One region of the Ruminococcus sp. J1101004sp1_RTP21198st1_B9_RTP21198_201120 genome, then DNA from elsewhere that is predicted to be linked to it. Evidence: riboswitches for the same ligand, from Rfam matches in the RefSeq annotation. Region 1 holds a riboswitch; each other region holds the start of a gene.
What was found. A riboswitch is a leader RNA that binds a small molecule or an ion and turns the genes downstream of it on or off. The one in region 1 is predicted to bind cobalamin.

Region 1 (6,330 bases):
GAAAGATAAAAAGGGCAGAAAGCGTTATTTCACAAGCAAAGCAGGTGTTATGGTAACTGGATGGCTTTCCAATTCCAAGGGACAGCGCCGTTACTTTGCACCGTCAACCGGATACATGAAGACAAAGTGGCTGAAGCTTGGCGGAAAGACCTATTACCTTTACGCGAAATCAGGCGTTGCAGCTACCGGTTTTGTAAAGGACAGCAAAGGAAATATCCGCTATTTTTCCAAAACGGGAATTATGGCCACTGGCTGGCTGACTAGCTCATCAGGAGTGAAGCGGTATTTTGACACTACATCGAAAACTGCTACCAATGGAATCATGGCAGTTGGTTTTAAGACGATCAATAATGTGACCTATTATTTCTACAGCGGCTCCGGAGCTATGGCGACCGGCTGGGTGGAGAATACAGACAAGGGTACAAAGTACTATTTTGATCCTACTACAGGCGCGATGTACACAGGCACACAGACTATTGATGGTGTTACATATACATTTTCCAGTACTGGTGTATGCCAGGGAGAGAAGAAGGATGATCCTTCTCCGAATGGAAATACAGGAAATAAGACCATCAAGAATTATCTTGCAGGAGCACTTTTACCTGTTGGAAAAGCACTTTACGTATGGGGCGGCGGATGGAATGATTCCACAAGAAAGGGTCTCAGCGATACCATGACCAGCTGGTATAATAAATGGTCGGCGAATCCATCCAGTTATGATTACAATAATTACCGTGATCTTTCTACTTCCAATCGTGCGAAAGGATTTGACTGTTCAGGCTTTGTAGGCTGGTCTGCTTATCAGGTAATGCAGACACAGTCAGGTGTAGGATACGGATACACAGTGGTTTCAGGTGAAATTGGAAGCTATTACAAGGGCAAAGGCTGGGGCTCAATCGTGAATCAGTCTTATCTGTCCCAGAATGGCTGGGAGTTGAAGCCTGGCGATATCGGATACAATGATGGCCACACATGGATCGTTCTTGGACAGTGCAGTGATAAGAGTGTTGTTATCATTCATTCCACTCCGCAGGCAGGTGTCCAGATTTCCGGAACTACCACACCTACAGGAAGCTATTCCAGTGAGGCTGCAGCCCTTGCGAAGAAATATATGTCCTTGTATTCCGGATACAGCATCTTCAACTATCATCCATCAGTTGGAAACTATATCCGAAATGGTAACTATCTGAGATGGAATGGAGATACACTTTCTGATCCGGATGGTTATTACAATATGACAGCAGATCAGATTTTGTACGATTTGTTTGGAAAATAATGGCTAAGTAATATACAAGAGAGAATCAGTGGAAATACTGGTTCTCTTTTTGCGTAACAGGAAATTTCGTTGAATTAGAAAGCCTTTTTCAAACACGCTCTAAGATGTCTTATTTAGACAAATGTATTACGAAATGTTACAAAATTTTAAAATTTATTGCAATTTAGGCTTGAAATCTTTGCGAGAGTGTGCTAATATGTAGCAAGATTGAACGAAATATTGCAAACATATTACAAATTGAGCTTTTTAGATTATCAAAAAGATTAACGAGGGTGACGAAACATGAAGAAAAGAATTGTATGTCTGACACTGGCAATTTTAATGTGCGGTTCACAGGTTGTAAGCGTAATGGCTGACCGTGAGAGCGATTTAAGAGAAGAGCAGGCTTGGACAAGCCAGCAGCTGGATGCTACATACGCACGTATGAGTGCTCTGTGGGATCAGAAGCAGCAGCTTGAGAGCCAGATCGAATCTTTGAATTCTGATCTTGTAAATGTAATGGTTTCCATTCAGACTCTTGAGAGTGATATCGCTTCCAAGGAAGCAGAAATTGAGAAAACACAGGGCGACCTGACCAAGGCTCAGAATGCCAAGGATAAACAGTACAGCGCCATGAAGAAACGTATTCAGTATCTTTATGAAAAAGGTGGAAACAATGCATGGTTCCAGATGATGTTAAATGCAGATAACCTTGCAGACCTTCTTACAAGAGCTGAGTATACACAGCAGATGTATGAGCAGGACAGAGAGAGCCTTCAGAAATATGCAAGAACGATTGAGGAGGTTCAGAAGTTAGAAGATCAGTATGAGCAGGAGAAAGCTGATTTTGAGACTATGAAGGAAGAATATGAGGCTCAGCAGTCTAACCTTCAGTATCAGTTGGATGTAACCCGTGCGAACAGTGCTGATTGCGAGAACGAGATCGCATATGCACAGCAGCAGGCTACTGAGTATGCGAACCTTCTGGAACAGCAGCAGGCAGAAATTGAGCAGCTTGAGGCAGAACGCATTGCCGCAGAAGAAGAGGCAAGACGCCAGGCAGAGGCAGAGGCCGCAGCAGCTGCTGCTGCACAGGAAGCAGCTCAGAGCGGAGATAATTCCTCTGAAGATGTTCAGTATGATGAAGACGGAAATGTTGTAAGCGGTTCTTCTGATGGATCTTCTGATTATGAATATGATGAGTATGGTAATGTAATTGATACCGACAATACAGTTGATTACAATTCCGATGCAAGCAGCTCCGACAGTTCCTCAGATAGTTCTTCTGACAGTTCCTCAGCCAGCAGTTCTTCTGGTTCCGGATCTTCTGTCGTATCCTATGCAACACAGTTTGTTGGAAACCCATATGTATGGGGAGGAACAAGTCTTACCAGTGGCGCTGACTGCTCTGGCTTTGTGCAGAGTGTATACGCGAACTTTGGCGTAAGTCTTCCAAGAACATCTTATGAGCAGCAGAATGCCGGATATGAAGTATCCTATGCGGATGCTCAGCCAGGCGACCTGATCTGCTATGGCGGACATGTTGCAATCTATATGGGAAATGGACAGATCGTACATGCATCCAATGCCAGAGATGGCATCAAGGTCAGCGATAATGCTGCATACAGAACGATTACTTCTGTAAGACGTCTTGTGTAATCTGAATAAATGAATTTGTGAGCCCTTTCCGGAGATGAAAATCCGGAAGGGGCTTTTTTTTTCTGGAAATAATGTGGAAAAGCAAAGAAAAAAGAAGTATAGTAAGAATAAAAGTATTGTCTGAAAATCGTAACATAAATATTTTTATATAGCCAGATGAGAGGAAGAGAAAAATGCTGAATCATTATCAGATGAAGGAAATTCCATATTTAAGAATATTAGGAAGAACGAATGGCAGTCTGGAGCCTGTAACACTATTTTGGACCGCCTCTGGAATTGAACTGAATGTAAAAGCAACAGAAATATGGGTGAAAATCCGCTCCGATTATGATGCCTTTGAGCCATGGGTGGATGTGATCATAGATGGTGTATTGTCCCAACGGCTTATGGTAAATAAGGGAGAACAGGAAATCTGCCTTTTCCGTAATATGGAAATGGATAAGGTAAGAAATGTAAAGCTTCTTCGTGATACCCCTGCGTTTCCCACAGATGAAAAAACATTGCTTCAGCTGCTGGAGGTTGAAACTGACGGTGAGTTCTTACCTCTTGAAATACCAAAGCTCAGATTGGAAGTAATCGGGGACAGCATTACCTCTGGTGAGGGTGGCAGCGGTGCAGGAGAAGAAATGACATGGAATTCCTTTTGCTTTAATGCTGTGGATAATTATGCATATATGGCAGCAAAAGAACTGGGCGCGGTGTACAATTGCATCAGTCAGAGTGGCTGGGGTGTTTTCTGTTCCTGGGAAGGAAATGAGCAGCAGGCAATCCCGCTATATTATGAGCAGGTATGCGGTCTTTTGAATGGAGAAAGAAACAAACAACTGGGTGCTATGGAAAAATGGGATTTCCAGAAGTTTCAGCCTGATGTGATCGTGGTGAATCTGGGGACAAACGACGGCAGCGGCACGAAGAATATGGACAGGGTTGGAAAGGCTGTGGAAGACTTTTTGAGGAAACTGCGCATATGTAATCCGGAAAGCTATATTCTGTGGTGTTATGGAATGCTGGGAGATGGAATTTCTACGACGCTTGAGAAAGCGGTGGGGAATTATAAAAGAAAAACAGGGGATGAGCGCGTAGAATTTGTGAAGCTTCCGGATACACTGGAAGGAGAATTTGGATCAAGGCAGCACCCGGGGCACAGATCTCATGAAAAAACAGCGAAAATCCTGGCGGAGAAGATTCTGGAGAAAATGACGTTACTGGTCACGCTGTGACCAGTAACGCGCTTCGCGATGCACAGAAAGACGAACCTTCTTGTGACAAGCACAAGAAGTAGCGTTTGCTGCGCAAACTTAATTCTCGGGTTTTCTGTGAACTTTGTTCACAAAAAACACCTCGCGGAACGTTGCCAGTAAACAGTAACTCTGGTTGATAAAAAAATAACAAAAATTCTTTCAAAGGGTTGACAAAGACAGTGACCGGTGGTACTATGATGTCAGTATAATTCCATAGTGAACATATTAAGTGCTGACAGCTACAAGCTGGCAGAAAGAGGGAATCAGGTGAGAAACCTGAGCGATCCGGTCACTGTAACAGAGGAGCGAATCTCATAGTCCATTGTGCTTGCGCATGAGAAGGAGAGATGATGTGATGATCCTGGAGCCAGGAAACCTGCTTGGTATGGCGAGGTTAAACTTCCGATGAAAGTGTAACAACCAGTTTTGGGGAATCCGCAGCCCTGAGATGTTGTCCGCTTTTGTGAGTGGACATTTTTTATGGAATGATCGCCTGTTCAGAAGAATTATACAGATTAAATGGCAGGCGATACTACTTCGGATGAAACCGTTCCCTCCGCGTATATATGAACGGATCATATTCTACCCCGGAGTAGCATCGCTCCCTCTTAAATAATGATGATCCAGAAGCCGCATATGCGGTATTTTTTTTACACTTTTCCAGAGCATGCTTGAAGAATCATTCCCGCAATTTCCCGCAAATTGTGACGTACATCTTGCAGAAAAACTTTTTCAAACACTCTCTGGCCGTATTCTATTCCTGTAAGCGGGATTCTTTTTTAGCATTTGATTTTTGGGCATTACGAAATAGAATATAAAGAATATTTTGCTTTGAGTTGTATGAGATAAGGAGAGAAATATGGAGAAAAAATATTGGGAAGACAAAGAATACGCTTATTTCAGTCATAAAAAATGTGAGTATTTTCCCTGTCATAGAGGAGCTGATCCGGAGGACTTTAACTGTCTGTTCTGCTATTGCCCGCTTTATGCCCTTGGAGACAAATGCGGCGGAAATTTCAAATATAATGAGAAGGGATTTAAAGATTGTACGAATTGTCAGCTCCCTCATAAGAAGAAAAACTACGGTTATGTGACAGGAAAATATCAGGAACTTGCTGCGATGATGCAGAAAGTAAGAGAAGCAGATCATAAAAATGAAAATGAGTAATCAAAGAAATAAGTATAAAAAACTCTCCGGAATATATACGAAGTTAAGCTTACGTATTTATATTTCTCGGAGAGTTTTTGCGTAATGCAAAATTCCATTGGAATTCTGCAAGCTGGGTCCTTTTTATCGTATGCTTAACAGCATCTTTAATTTCGGAATCTGGTTGTTGAGAATCAGACCCTCTGGAAACATAGCATTATGAACGAAATCAGCGGCATAAGTGAAGTCTCCAATATGCTCTGTTCCATGACTGTCACTGGAAAGCACGATTGGAACCAGATACTTCCGGCAACAGGACAGAATCTGCGCGCAGTTGGCCTGTGTATCGCCCCGATATCCGTAAGGCGCCAGGGAAGCTTCGTTGATCTCAAGGAGAACACCGTTTTCACCGGCAGCCTTTACAACTGCGTCGTAATCTATGTCATACTGGGGATTATCAATGTGTCCCAGGATCTTTATAACCGGATTCTTCATTACGTTCAGAAAAGCAGCAGTATTTTCTTCCCTGGTCTTTGGCCGGAAATTCTGATAATGCATGCTGGCGATTGCGTAGTCCAGCTTATCAAGAAGCTCCTGTGGCAGATCTGTTTTTCCATCGGTATCCAGAATGTTCAGTTCAATTCCATATAATAATTCCACATCGAAACGCTTCCTGGGCGAATAGATCAGGCTTCGGAAATAAGAAGAAGTTCCGGCAGCTAGAGTGGCTGGTCCGTGGTCTGTGATTCCAAGAAGCTTCAGCCCTTTTTGAGAAGCAGCCTTTGCCATGTCGCTGATGGTGCAGGTTGTGCCGTGTCCGCTGGCAATGGAATGTGTGTGTATATCAGAAAGATACATAAAATCATCTCCTAGTCAAGATTACGTGAATATATGCAGCTGGTAATTTCACTATAAAAGTGTTTTGAAAAGCCATTTACAGTTAACTTTAGTATGCCAGAGGGCAAAAAACATGTCAATCATAAATAAGAAAAAACAGAGAAAACAAATAAAAACAACATTGCACTACA
Region 2 (6,330 bases), on a different contig from region 1:
CATGCCTACATAGGAGCAAATGAAGCGGGATGGATGCAGGGATCAGATTGTATCAGATTAAGAGTAAAAACAAACAAAATCAATCCACGATATTTATCATATTATTTTCTTACGCCTAAGCATAAAGCTTTCATGATAAGCATGTGCTCACATGGAACGACAATGGCATCCTTAAATCAAGGCATTTTGTCGAAAATAGAGATAGACTTGCCAGAACGGTGCATACAAGACCGTATAGTATCAATTATTGCAGTTTTGGATAAAAAAAGAAAAACAAATGAGAAGTTAAACAAGAATTTAGAGCAACAAGCTCAGGCAATTTACAGCCGTATGTTTATTGAGCACCGACAAGAAAGTTGGAGCACAGGGCAGCTGTCTGACTTAATCTCAGTTAAGTATGGAAAAGATCATAAAAAACTGGCTGACGGAAACTATCCAGTATATGGATCAGGCGGAATAATGCGATATGTAGAAAAGCCTCTCTATACTGGCGAATCTGTTCTAATTCCCCGTAAAGGAACTCTTAACAATGTCATGTATGTCAATGAAGCGTTCTGGTCGGTAGACACCATGTTCTATACCGAGATGCTGCGTCCTAATATTGCAAAATTTGTATACCATTTTGTAAAAAGCAAAGATCTGGCTTCACTGAATGCTGGCTCTGCTGTACCGAGCATGACAACCAATATTCTTAACGCAATGCAACTATATATTCCTGACGAAAAAACATTAGAAAAGTTTGAGAATATAGTTTCGCCAATGTATAGTGCAATGCAGGAAAACACAAAAGAATCCAAGATTCTTGCCAATACTCGTGATGCACTTCTGCCAAAACTTATGCCCGGCGAGCTTGATGTCTCTGACATCGATCTTTAAGCCGCTAAATTCTTGTTTACCACGAAAAATGTAACGAAAAAAGGAGTGATTAACCTATGGCTGGCTTTTATACCGAAGCAGACTATGAAAATTCTGTTATAGAGCTATTTCAGAATATGGGGTATCGGCATGTCTATGCTCCTGATTTGGAGCGGGACTTCAAAAGCCCCCTGTATGAAGATAAATTAGACGAAACACTGCATCGTTTGAATCCGGATATGCCGGAGGACGCAATTCACGATGCTTTGTATAAGCTGAGAAATTTTGAAAATGCGGAAATTGTGCAGAAAAACGCTCTTTTTATGGATTACATTCAGCACGGTGTAGAAGTGCGTTATTTTGTCAAGGGTGAGGAACGCTCCGGCTTGGTATATCTTGTTGATTACAAGAATCCGGACAACAACTCCTTTATTGTGGCGAACCAGTGGACATTTATTGAGAACAGCACCAAACGCCCTGACGTACTGCTATTTTTGAATGGTATGCCGGTAGTCCTGGTGGAACTGAAATCTCCCTCTCGTGAGGAAACGGATGCATCCGAAGCATACACACAGATTCGCAACTATATGCATGAGATTCCTTCCATGTTTATTTATAACTGTATCTGTGTTATGAGTGACCTTATGACATCGAAAGCTGGTACAATCACTTCTGGCGAAGATCGCTTCATGGAATGGAAAACGAAGGACGGCGGCTATGAAAATACACAGTATGCTCAGTTCGATACATTTTTTGAGGGTATTTTTGAAAAAGAACGTTTACTGGATATTATCAAGAACTTTATCTGTTTCTCCAATGAAGGAACCAAACAGTTCAAGATATTAGCAGGTTATCACCAGTATTTTGCTGTCAATAAGGCAGTACTTTCCACGAAACACGCAACGGAGACGGACGGCAAGGGTGGTGTATTCTGGCATACACAAGGCAGCGGTAAATCGCTGTCGATGGTATTTTATGCTCATCGTCTTCAAGATGCTCTGGACAGTCCGACCATTGTAGTTATCACAGACCGTAACGACTTAGACGATCAACTATACGGACAGTTTGCCAAGTGTAAGGATTTTCTGCGTCAGGAGCCTGTTCATGCAGAAAGCCGAGCGCATTTGAAAGAACTTCTGGACGGTAGAAAAGCAAATGGTATTATTTTTACTACGATGCAAAAATTTGAGGAATCCTTTGATTGTCTTTCCGAACGCAGAAATATTGTGGTTATGGCAGATGAAGCTCACCGTGGACAGTACGGTCTAAAGGAAAAGGTCGATGCGAAAACAGGCGAAATTAAGATCGGTTCTGCCCGCATTATCCGAAATGCACTGCCGAATGCTACATTTATTGGCTTCACCGGAACGCCGATTTCTATGAAAGACCGCAACACTCGTGAAGTGTTCGGTGACTACATAGATATTTATGACATGACACAGGCGGTTGAGGATGGTGCTACCCGTCCGGTATATTATGAAAGCCGTGTTATCAAGCTGAAACTGGATGAGCAGACTTTGAAGCTCATTGACCAAGAATATGACATTATGGCAAAAAATGCTGATTCAGAGGTTATCGAAAGGAGCAAAAAAGAACTGGGGAAGATGGAAGCCATTCTTGGCAATGAGAAAACTATCAACTCCCTTGTGGACGATATTTTGAATCATTATGAAAATTATCGTGCGAATCTGCTCACAGGTAAGGCAATGATCGTAGCATACTCACGCCCTATTGCCATGAAGATATATGAGCGTATCTTGCAACTTCGTCCCGGATGGACGGATAAAGTTGCTGTTGTTATGACAGGTAGTAACAAAGATCCAGAAGAATGGAATAAAATCATCGGCAATAAACACCATAAGGATGAGCTGGCAAAGGAGTTTAAGGATAATGATAGTCCGCTGAAGATTGCCATTGTCGTGGATATGTGGCTTACAGGATTTGATGTGCCATCTCTTGCAACCATGTATGTGTACAAGCCGATGCAGGGGTATAATCTGATGCAGGCTATTGCCAGAGTAAACCGTGTATTTGGAGATAAGGAAGGCGGTCTGATTGTCGATTATGTTGGCATTGCTTCTGCATTGAAGCAGGCAATGAATGACTACACTACTCGCGATAGGAAGAATTACGGTGATACCGATGTTGCCAAGGTTGCATATCCGAAGTTCCTTGAGAAACTGTCTATCTGTCGGGATTTGTTCCACGGTTATGATTATTCCAAGTTTATGACAGGTACGGATTTGGAGCGTTCCAAGGCAATCAGCGGTGCGGTCAACTTTATTGTCGCTGTGAATAAAGAACAGGAACGAGAGAATTTCCTGAAAGAGGCATTGCTGCTCAGGCAAGCATTGTCGCTGTGTTCCTCTCTGGTAGAAAAAGAGCTGCGTGTGGAAGCGGCATTCTTTGAATCCGTTCGTGTGCTTGTTACAAGATTGATGAATCAGGGAGAGGGGAAGAAAATTTCTCTGCCAGAAATGAATGCTCGCATTAACGAGCTTCTGAAAGCCAGTGTTCAGAGCGAAGGCGTCATTAACCTTTTCTCAGATATAAATCAGGAATTTTCGCTCTTTGATCCAAAGTTCCTTGAGGAAATCTCTAAAATGAAGGAGAAAAACCTTGCTGTAGAGCTGTTAAAAAGGCTGATTGCGGAACAGGTGCAGATTTACCGTCATACAAATGTGGTAAAATCGCAGAAATTCAGTGAAATTATACAGCGTGCTATGAATACGTATTTGAATGGAATGTTGACCAATGAACAGGTTATTGAAGAATTGCTGAATCTGGCAAAACAGATTGCGACAGCTCATAAAGAGGGAGACAAGCTTGGACTGACTGCTGATGAACTGGCATTTTATGATGCGCTGACAAAGCCGGAGGCCATTAAGGATTTCTATGAAAACGAAGAACTGATTGCCATTACAAAGGAACTGGCAGATACACTGCGTAAGAACAGAACAATAGATTGGCAGAAACGGGATTCTGCCAGAGCGAAAATGCGTATGATGATTAAGCGGTTGCTCAAAAAGCATCGCTATCCGCCGGAAGGAATGGATGATGCAGTGCAGACCGTGATGACACAGTGTGAGCTATGGACAGATAATAATGATATGGAGAATTACGCTGAGAATAGCAAGGTGTATACCTATTCTCCGAAAACGGAATTGGGTATGGTTGCTGAAGACACGGCACCGTATGGGAAATAGATGTATAAGTAAGTAAGGGGATGCCTATATTATATTCAAAATCAAAAACATTGTTAAAGAAATATCTTTACTTTATTTAAGAGGCAAGTTATAATAGCAATGCTTAAAAGAATAAATGTGCCAAGTGCTGAAAAATATATAAAATTTATACTATTTTCAGAAGAGGGAATCAGGTGAGAATCCTGAACGATCCGGTCACTGTATTCAGTTATGCCACATTCATATCCATTGCATTTTTATGTGAGAAGGGAATGGGGATTTAAGCTGTAAGCCAGGAAACCTGCTTGGTTCATAGAAAGAAACTTCCGTGTAAAGTGCTGTCTTTCGTATCATGTTTTTTTGTGATGCCCGCTTTTCATGGAAGCGGACTTTTTTTCTTTTAAAAACAGAAATTCAAAAGAAAAAGTGAGGAGAAAAAGCATGAAAAACATGAAAACAGCAGCAGGAATGTTATGTCTGGCAGGAATTCTCAGCCTGGGAATGGGAACAACTGTATTTGCGGAGGATGGAGACAGCCATTATCCCGTAACGATCACAACCTACAATTACGAGAATGAGCCAGTTGAAATGACTTTTGAGAAAGCTCCGGAGAAAGTATTTGCCTATGCAAACTCTAACGTAGAAGAGCTTCTGGCACTTGGTCTCGGTGATAAGATCGTAGCAGCCTGCGGCCTGGACGGTGATGTGCGTGAGGATTTAAAAGATGAATTTGACAAGATTCAGTATATGGATACCAAGCCATCCAAAGAGGAAGTTGTTGCAATGGAGCCTGATTTTATTGCGGCATGGTATTCTTCTTTCAGTGATGACTGGCTTTCTGATGTAAGCTTCTGGCAGGAGAGAGATGTAAATACATACATGTCCCTGAACAGTTCTGCAAAGGGACCGGCTTCTGAGTTCCCACGTACAATTGAAGACGAATATGAGGATATCCTGAACCTTGGCAAGATCTTTGATTGCGAAGACAAGGCAGAGGAAATCGTTGATCAGATGAAGGGTGAGATTGATAAAGTAAAAGAGCATGTGGAAGGAACAGACCCGTTATCCGTAGCCGTTCTTGAGGATGAGGGAGATTCCTTCCGTGTATATGGAACAGAGACACTTGGCGGAAATATTCCGGAGACACTTGGTGCAGAGCTGAAGCTTGGTGCAGAGAACTCTGAAAACGTTGGTGCAGAGGATCTGATTGCAGCTGATCCGGATGTATTATTCATGATCAACTATGATGGATTTATGACAGCTGATGAGGCAATCGCTGATATTACAGATAACCCTGCATATGCGAGCCTTTCTGCAGTTAAGAACAACAAAGTATTCTCTGTAAACCTGAACGAGGTATACTGCAGCGGTGTCAGAACCTATGATGGAATTATGACATTTGCAAAAGCATTATATCCGGATCTGTACGAATAAAATGAAAAGAAAACCGGATTTTAAAAATGGAATTTTTCATGGAAAGCCGATCTATGTGCTGGCGGTGATATTACTGACTGTGCTTCTGGTGATATCCATTCTGACTGCAGTTACCATTGGTTCTGTAGATCTTTCTGTGAAAGATGTGTATAGTGTAATTTTGTATAAAGTGTTTGGAATCGGGGATCCGGAGGTTTATGGTGTAGGAGCCATGTCTGATATTGTGTGGTTTATCCGCCTTCCCCGTATTCTTCTTGCAACAGCCGTTGGCATGGGTCTGGCAGTTGCAGGTGTGGTAATGCAGGCCATTGTGAAAAATCCGATTGCAGATCCGTATATTCTGGGTATTTCCTCTGGTGCATCTCTTGGTGCAACAGTGGCAATCTTTCTTGGAGTTGGAGCCGTATTTGGCTCCAACTCTATTGGAATCTGCGCATTTATCGGAGCTTTCCTTATTTCTGTACTGGTACAGATCACTGCAAATATAGGAGGCCGGGCAAATTCGGTCCGACTTCTGCTTGCAGGTACAGCACTTGGAAGTGTGTGCAGTGCATTTTCAAACTTTGTTGTCTATATTGCGGGCGACAGAGATGGAATCCAGACAGTTACTTTCTGGCTGATGGGAAGTCTGGCAGGCGCGAAATGGGAAAATCTGGCTGTGATTATTCCCTGCGTTTTTATAGCAACCCTGTTTTTCTGCACCCAGAGCCGTATTCTCAATATGATGCTGCTTGGAGATGAGGTATCCATCACATTAGGAACTGACCTGCACAGATATCGTCAGGTGTATCTTGTAGTGACAGCACTGTTGATCGGTTTTGTGGTATATTCCGCAGGTATCATTGGATTTGTAGGA
Region 3 (6,330 bases), on a different contig from region 1:
CTGGCCGTTTCGGATGACAACGGCAGTCTTGGGAGCAAGCTTCATAAGACCTTTTAAGGCATCCGTGGTCTTGCCCTTGGAACGGGCTTCCAGCATTTTTCCAACGGTGATCAGGGTCAGGATCATAGCGGCAGATTCGAAATAGAATTCCATCATGTAGTGCATGACAAGTTCGGAATTGCCGTCAACCTGGGCTCTGGTCATGGCGAACAGGGCGTAGACACTCCATACAAAGGAGGCCATGGAGCCGAGAGCTACCAGGGTATCCATGTTCGGAGAGCGGTGCCACAGACTCCTGAAGCCACTGATGAAAAATTTCTGATTGATGACCATGACGATTCCTGCAAGAAGCAGCTGTACAAGTCCCATGGCGATATGGTTGCCATCAAACCAGGCTGGCAGCGGCCATCCCCACATCATGTGTCCCATGGAAAAGTACATCAGCACCAGAAGGAAACCTACTGATGCAATGAGTCGTTTCCTGAGAAGTGGCGTTTCATGATCTTCCAGGGCTTTTTCAGCATCGGAAACGGATTCCTTCTGACCGGAAGCCCCCTTCAGGCTGCAGCCGTATCCGGCTTCTTCTACAGCTGAGACAATGGCAGAGGCTGAGGCGGTTCCTTCTACCCCCATGGAATTGGTAAGCAGGCTCACGGAGCAGGAAGTAACTCCCGGAACCTTGTTTACCGCTTTTTCTACACGGGCGCTGCAGGCTGCACAACTCATGCCGGTGACGTTGTATTGTTCCATAATAAATTCCTCCTTCGATTACAGTGTTTCGATACCGACGGACTGCTCCGCACATTCGTACCTCCGCAGGCAGGTACACATTCGGAATACGCTGATATCTCACTTCATTAGCTTCTGCAAAGTTGCAACCAGCTCATCAATGGTTTCGTCTTTACCGTCACGGATATCTCTTGCCACACAGGTTCGGATATGATTGGCGAGAAGTTCCTTATTAAATGCATTCACAGCGGCATTTACAGCTGCTGACTGAATAAGAATATCGTTGCAGTAAGCGTCATTCTCCAGCATTCCTATAATCCCCCTTATCTGGCCTTCAATACGTTTTAGACGGTTTACCAGCTTCCTGCGCTCTGCTTCGGAACGATCGGTGTGCTTGGTACAACAGCAGGAACAGACCTTCTTGGTAGTTTCCTGGCTGGAAAGAGTTGCAGGATCGGCTGCGGTGTGGCTACGGCAGGATTCGGATTTATGATCAGCTGTCATAGGCGGACTCCTTTCCTTATATACCCCTTAGGGGTATGTACTTGATGAAATCAATATATACCCTGGCGGGGTATTTGTCAATAAGTAATTCACAGAAAACCCGAGAATTGCGGCGCGAAACCATGCGAAAGCATGATTTCTGTGCATCGCGAAGCGTGTTGCTATGAACGGAGTGAATAGTAATCTGTTTGAAAAATTATTCCCGCAATCTGCACGCCCCACTTTGCGGTATTTTTTGCCCGAATTCAGTTGCCGTAGCCCGCTACGGCGCCCTCGTCCGGACGAAATCTTCTACAAATTGTGACGCACATCTTGCAGAAAGCCTTTTTCAAACATACTCTAGTTCATAAAAAATACATAAAAAGTTCATAAAAAATATATAATAATATGGTACATATTAAATATCCGAGTCGAATATGTATAATGGTTATAGCGCGAAGGTTGCATCATGAACATGATGCGCAAAAGAGAATCCGGTGAGAGTCCGGAACGATGCCGTCACTGTGTAAGGGAATTGCTTCAGAGCCCACTGGGAAACCGGGAAGGGGGAGCAGTGTTGACTGAAGTCAGGAGAACTGCCTTGGCGTGGAATCTTAGGTCTGCGGTACACAGAACCTGTATTCTCATAACGATACATGAATATTTCCTGAATGTTTTTTGGAAGAAAAGTGTGTATATGAGAATGTGTGCAGTCGCAGAAAATGCGGCTGTTTTTATGCAATGGGAGATTGGTGATAAATTTCCCATGGGATTCTTTATACGTGATTCTATCCGGAAATACAAAAAAAAGAGGAAAAAGAAATGAAAAGAAAATCTTTATTAGCAATCCTTCTTGCAGCTTCTATGGCAGCAAGCATGACAGCAGCAACAGCAACTGTTGCATTTGCAGAGACAGAGGAAGCGGCAGAGGAGACAACAGACGATGCAGAAGCAGCTGATGATGCTGAGACAACAGACGATGCTGAGGCAGCTGACGGTGCAGAAGAAGCTGATGATGCAGAGACAACAGACGATGCAGAAGCAGCTGATGACACTGCAGATGCAGATAAGGAAGCGGCTGATAAAGTAGCAGCACTTATCGATGCTATTTATGTTCAGGAGAGAACAGATGATACAGATAAGCAGTGCAAGGAAGCTAAAGAAGCATGGGATGCCCTTACAGATGCTCAGAAAGAGCTTGTAGAGGGAGAAGAGGCAAGCCCAGAGTATTTCGGACGTGATACAGGTGATGCTTCCAAGGATGATCCTCGTAATCAGGACGAGATCGGTGAGAATGAGCTTCTTGTAGTAAGCTTTGGTACATCCTTTAACGACAGCCGTGCAGAGGATATTAAGGGAATCGAGGATGCTCTTGCAGAAGCATTCCCGGATTGGTCTGTAAGAAGAGCATTTACCGCTCAGATCATTATCAACCATGTACAGGCAAGAGATGATGAGCAGATTGACAACATGCAGCAGGCACTTGACCGTGCAGTAGCAAACGGTGTTAAGAATCTTGTAGTTCAGCCTACACACCTTATGCATGGTGCTGAGTACGATGAGATGGTAGAAGCTATTGATGCTTACAAAGATAAATTTGAATCTGTAGCAATCGCTGAGCCAATGCTTGGTGAGGTTGGCGATGACGCTACCGTTATCAACGATGACAAAGCTGCTGTTGCTCAGGCAATCACAGATGAAGCTGTAAAAGAAGCTGGATATGACAACATGGAAGCAGCTGCAGAGGATGGAACTGCATTTGTATTCATGGGACATGGTACTTCCCATACAGCAAACGTTACATATGACCAGATGCAGACACAGATGGATAACCTTGGATTTACAAACGCATTCATCGGTACTGTAGAGGGTGAGCCAGAGGATACAGCTTGTGATGAAGTTATCAATAAAGTAAAAGATGCCGGATTCAAGAAAGTAATCCTTCGTCCGCTTATGGTTGTTGCTGGTGACCATGCAAACAATGATATGGCTGGTGATGATGATGACTCCTGGAAGAGCATGTTCGAGGCTTCTGGAGATTTCGATGAGATTGACTGCCAGATCGAAGGTCTTGGAAGAATTGACGCTGTTGAGCAGCTTTATGTAGCTCATACTCAGGCAGCTATTGATTCCATCACGAAATAATTATCTTGGTATAAATTGTTATTGCAACAGAACAAAAGCAGCTGCTCCTACACTGTGGGGCAGCTGTTTGAGTAATAAAACAAATACGGCACACACAAGTGCACCGTAAATAAAGAAAAAGCAAGGAGAGTTATTATGAAACGTTCATTAGTTATTTTATTAACAGCTGTAAGTATTTCCGCTATGACAGCAGGAACTGCATTCCCGGCATTTGCAGAAGCCACAGAGGCTGAGGCAGAGGAAACCACAGATGGTTCAGAGAATGCCGTAGACAGCGAACTTGAAGACGGTGTTTATGGTGTAGAGTTTGACACAGACAGCAGTATGTTCCATGTAAATGAGGCTTGCAACGGAAGAGCTACCCTCACTGTAAAGGATGGTAAAATGACCGTTCATATTACTCTCGTTTCCAAGAATATTGAGAATGTTTTCCTTGGAACAGCAGAGGATGCACAGAAAGACGGTGCTGAACTGATTCAGCCTACTATTGATAAGGTAACTTACAGCGATGGCATGACAGAGGAGGTTTATGGATTCAATGTTCCAGTAGAGAAGCTGGATGAAGAATTTGACCTGGCAATCATTGGTAAAAAGGGCAAATGGTATGACCATAAGGTAAGCGTTACGGATGTGCAGGAGCAGACTGAGGAAGAAAAAAATGCAGTTGAGATCGGTGAGGAAGAGAAAAGCGAAGATGCTGATACAACTACAGATGCAGCTGCCGAGGAAGAGAATAAGGATTGATCAATAATCTGAAAGGGACATCACATGAGCGAAAACGGTTCATGCGATGTCCCTTTTTATATTTATTTTGTTTTGCCCTCACCGGCAAAATATTCTTTTGTCAGTTTCACAACTGTACCGGAAAGCAGGAACAAAGCAATCAGATTGGGAATTGCCATAAGACCGTTAAATGTCTCAGCAATGCTCCACATCAGTCCAAGGTTGGCAGTTGCGCCAAGGATGGCAACCAGGGAATAAATAACCATAAAAGGTTTGATCACTTTTTCAGAGAACAGGAACTCGATGCAGCGGGCACCGTAAAGTCCCCATCCGACTGCTGTGGAAAAAGCGAAGCAGCACATGGCAACTGCTGTAAAAATGGATACCCAGCTTCCATATGTAGAAGTAAATCCAAGGATAGTAAGCTCTGCGCCAGCTGCTTTTCCATAATCAACAGCAACGCCGCTGCAAAGGATAACCAGTGCAGTCAGTGTACAGATCACGATGGTATCTGTAAAGACTTCGAAAATACCGAACATACCCTGTTTTACAGGCTTTTTGGTATCTGCACACGCATGGGCAATGGATCCGGTACCAAGACCAGCCTCGTTAGAGAAGATACCACGGGAAACACCTTTTTTTAAACTTGTGAACATACTTAAAACAATGCCGCCTGTTACAGCTCTGGGCTGAAATGCCCCTCTGAAAATAGAAGCGAATACAGCTGGTACATTCTGAATGTTCAGAAGGATAACTCCCAGTCCGAGAAGAATGTAAAGCAGAGCCATAAATGGAACCAGCTTTTCGGTAACATGGCCAATTCGTTTGATTCCGCCAAGAAGGATCATTGCGATCAGAATGGCAATTATGATTCCGATGATCAGGTTGGAAGTAGAAACGGCGCTTTCGCTGATCACGTTATAATTCAGCAATGCAGAATTGATGGCAGTGGTGATAGTATTGACCTGTGTAGCGTTACCGGTACCAAATACAGTGAGCACGCCGAATGCTGCGAACAGATAAGCTAGCCAGTGCCATTTTTTGCTAAGACCGTTCTTGATGTAATACATAGGACCGCCTACCAGTTCGCCGTTGGCATTGATCTCGCGGTAGTGGACAGCCAGAGTAACCTCAGCATATTTGGTGCACATGCCAAACAGTGCAGAAACCCACATCCAGAATATGGCTCCGGGACCGCCGATCGCGATAGCACCTGCTACACCGGCGATATTGCCAGTACCGACCGTGGCTGCAAGTGCTGTACACACTGCCTGGAAAGGCGTGATAGCACCGTCAGATGCGTCGCGTTTGCGGAAAATACGTCCAAGGGTTGTTTTGATTGCGTAGGGGAATTTGCGAATCTGAAGAAAATTGGTGCGGATACTAAGATAAAGACCAACTCCGAAAATACAGACCATTGCAGGAACGCCCCAGATAAAATTATTTACAGCGGTGTTGATGGTTTCGATTATTTGCAGCATAAAATACCTCTCTGGAAGTTTTTTTTGATGTATGCGAACGGAACTTCTTCCATGTCACACACATTATTAAACTGGTGCAGCCAGAGCCTGTTTGAAAAATCATTCTTGCAATCTGCACGCCCGTTTTGTGGGAAATTTTGCTCGAATTCAGTTGCTGTAGCCTGCCACGGCGCCCTCATCCGAGCAAAAACTCCCACAAATTGTGACGCACATCTTGCAAAAAGCTTTTTTCAGATATGCTCTGGAGCTTCATTTATGTGAAGACATGACAACTACTGCACCATATTTAGCGGATAAAATTTGTCTTGATCTTATCTTCCGCCTGAGGAACTGCAATACCTGCCGCTTTCCCTGCTTCCAGGGATTTCAGAAGCCATGCCATATTGTTTCCAAGTGAGCGCATGATCTGAAGTCCTTCTTCATCCTGCGCAACTTCTGCAGGAGTATTTCCGTGAACCATGTTCCAGTAGTTAGCAGATACAACAGGCATTTCATGATAGCTGAAATATTTCTGAAGAACGTCTAAAGTAGCTGTGGTGCCGGCTCTTCTTGCAGAAGCAACTGCTGCAGCTGGTTTGTGGAGCATGTCTTTGCCTGCCATGGAGCAAAGCTTATCCATAAATTCAATGATCTGTCCGGATGGGGAAGCCCAGTATACCGGAGAACCAACGATAAGCGCATCTGCTTCTTTTAATTTCGCCGCGGCGGCTTTTACATTATCTGTATCCGGATTTCCAGCTTGGAAAATCTCAGTATCAATTCCATTATG

Region 2: it holds a riboswitch for cobalamin, as region 1 does, so the genes downstream of both, AB5618_RS12855 (ABC transporter substrate-binding protein) here and AB5618_RS02875 (DUF6783 domain-containing protein) in region 1, are expected to answer to the same signal.
Region 3: it holds a riboswitch for cobalamin, as region 1 does, so the genes downstream of both, AB5618_RS08320 (sirohydrochlorin cobaltochelatase) here and AB5618_RS02875 (DUF6783 domain-containing protein) in region 1, are expected to answer to the same signal.

The regions. Positions count from the first base shown of each region.
Region 1 is NZ_JBCOMI010000003.1:78,396-84,725, reverse strand. It holds gene AB5618_RS02890 (N-acetylmuramoyl-L-alanine amidase family protein) at 1-1,276, shown strand, start outside; gene AB5618_RS02885 (NlpC/P60 family protein) at 1,559-2,914, shown strand; gene AB5618_RS02880 (GDSL-type esterase/lipase family protein) at 3,088-4,134, shown strand; cobalamin riboswitch at 4,366-4,554, shown strand; gene AB5618_RS02875 (DUF6783 domain-containing protein) at 4,823-4,921, shown strand; gene AB5618_RS02870 (cysteine-rich small domain-containing protein) at 5,015-5,323, shown strand; gene AB5618_RS02865 (phosphatase) at 5,447-6,160, opposite strand.
Region 2 is NZ_JBCOMI010000017.1:68,862-75,191, forward strand. It holds gene AB5618_RS12845 (restriction endonuclease subunit S) at 1-876, shown strand, start outside; gene AB5618_RS12850 (type I restriction endonuclease subunit R) at 933-4,061, shown strand; cobalamin riboswitch at 4,167-4,364, shown strand; gene AB5618_RS12855 (ABC transporter substrate-binding protein) at 4,482-5,474, shown strand; gene AB5618_RS12860 (iron ABC transporter permease) at 5,476-6,330, shown strand, end outside.
Region 3 is NZ_JBCOMI010000010.1:15,662-21,991, reverse strand. It holds gene AB5618_RS08340 (heavy metal translocating P-type ATPase) at 1-750, opposite strand, end outside; gene AB5618_RS08335 (metal-sensing transcriptional repressor) at 850-1,233, opposite strand; partial or broken gene AB5618_RS08330 (DUF6783 domain-containing protein) at 1,395-1,505, opposite strand; partial or broken gene AB5618_RS08325 (DUF6783 domain-containing protein) at 1,482-1,583, shown strand; cobalamin riboswitch at 1,655-1,831, shown strand; gene AB5618_RS08320 (sirohydrochlorin cobaltochelatase) at 2,035-3,357, shown strand; gene AB5618_RS08315 (hypothetical protein) at 3,493-4,101, shown strand; gene AB5618_RS08310 (sodium:alanine symporter family protein) at 4,164-5,561, opposite strand; partial or broken gene AB5618_RS08305 (DUF6783 domain-containing protein) at 5,589-5,744, shown strand; gene AB5618_RS08300 (flavodoxin family protein) at 5,848-6,330, opposite strand, start outside.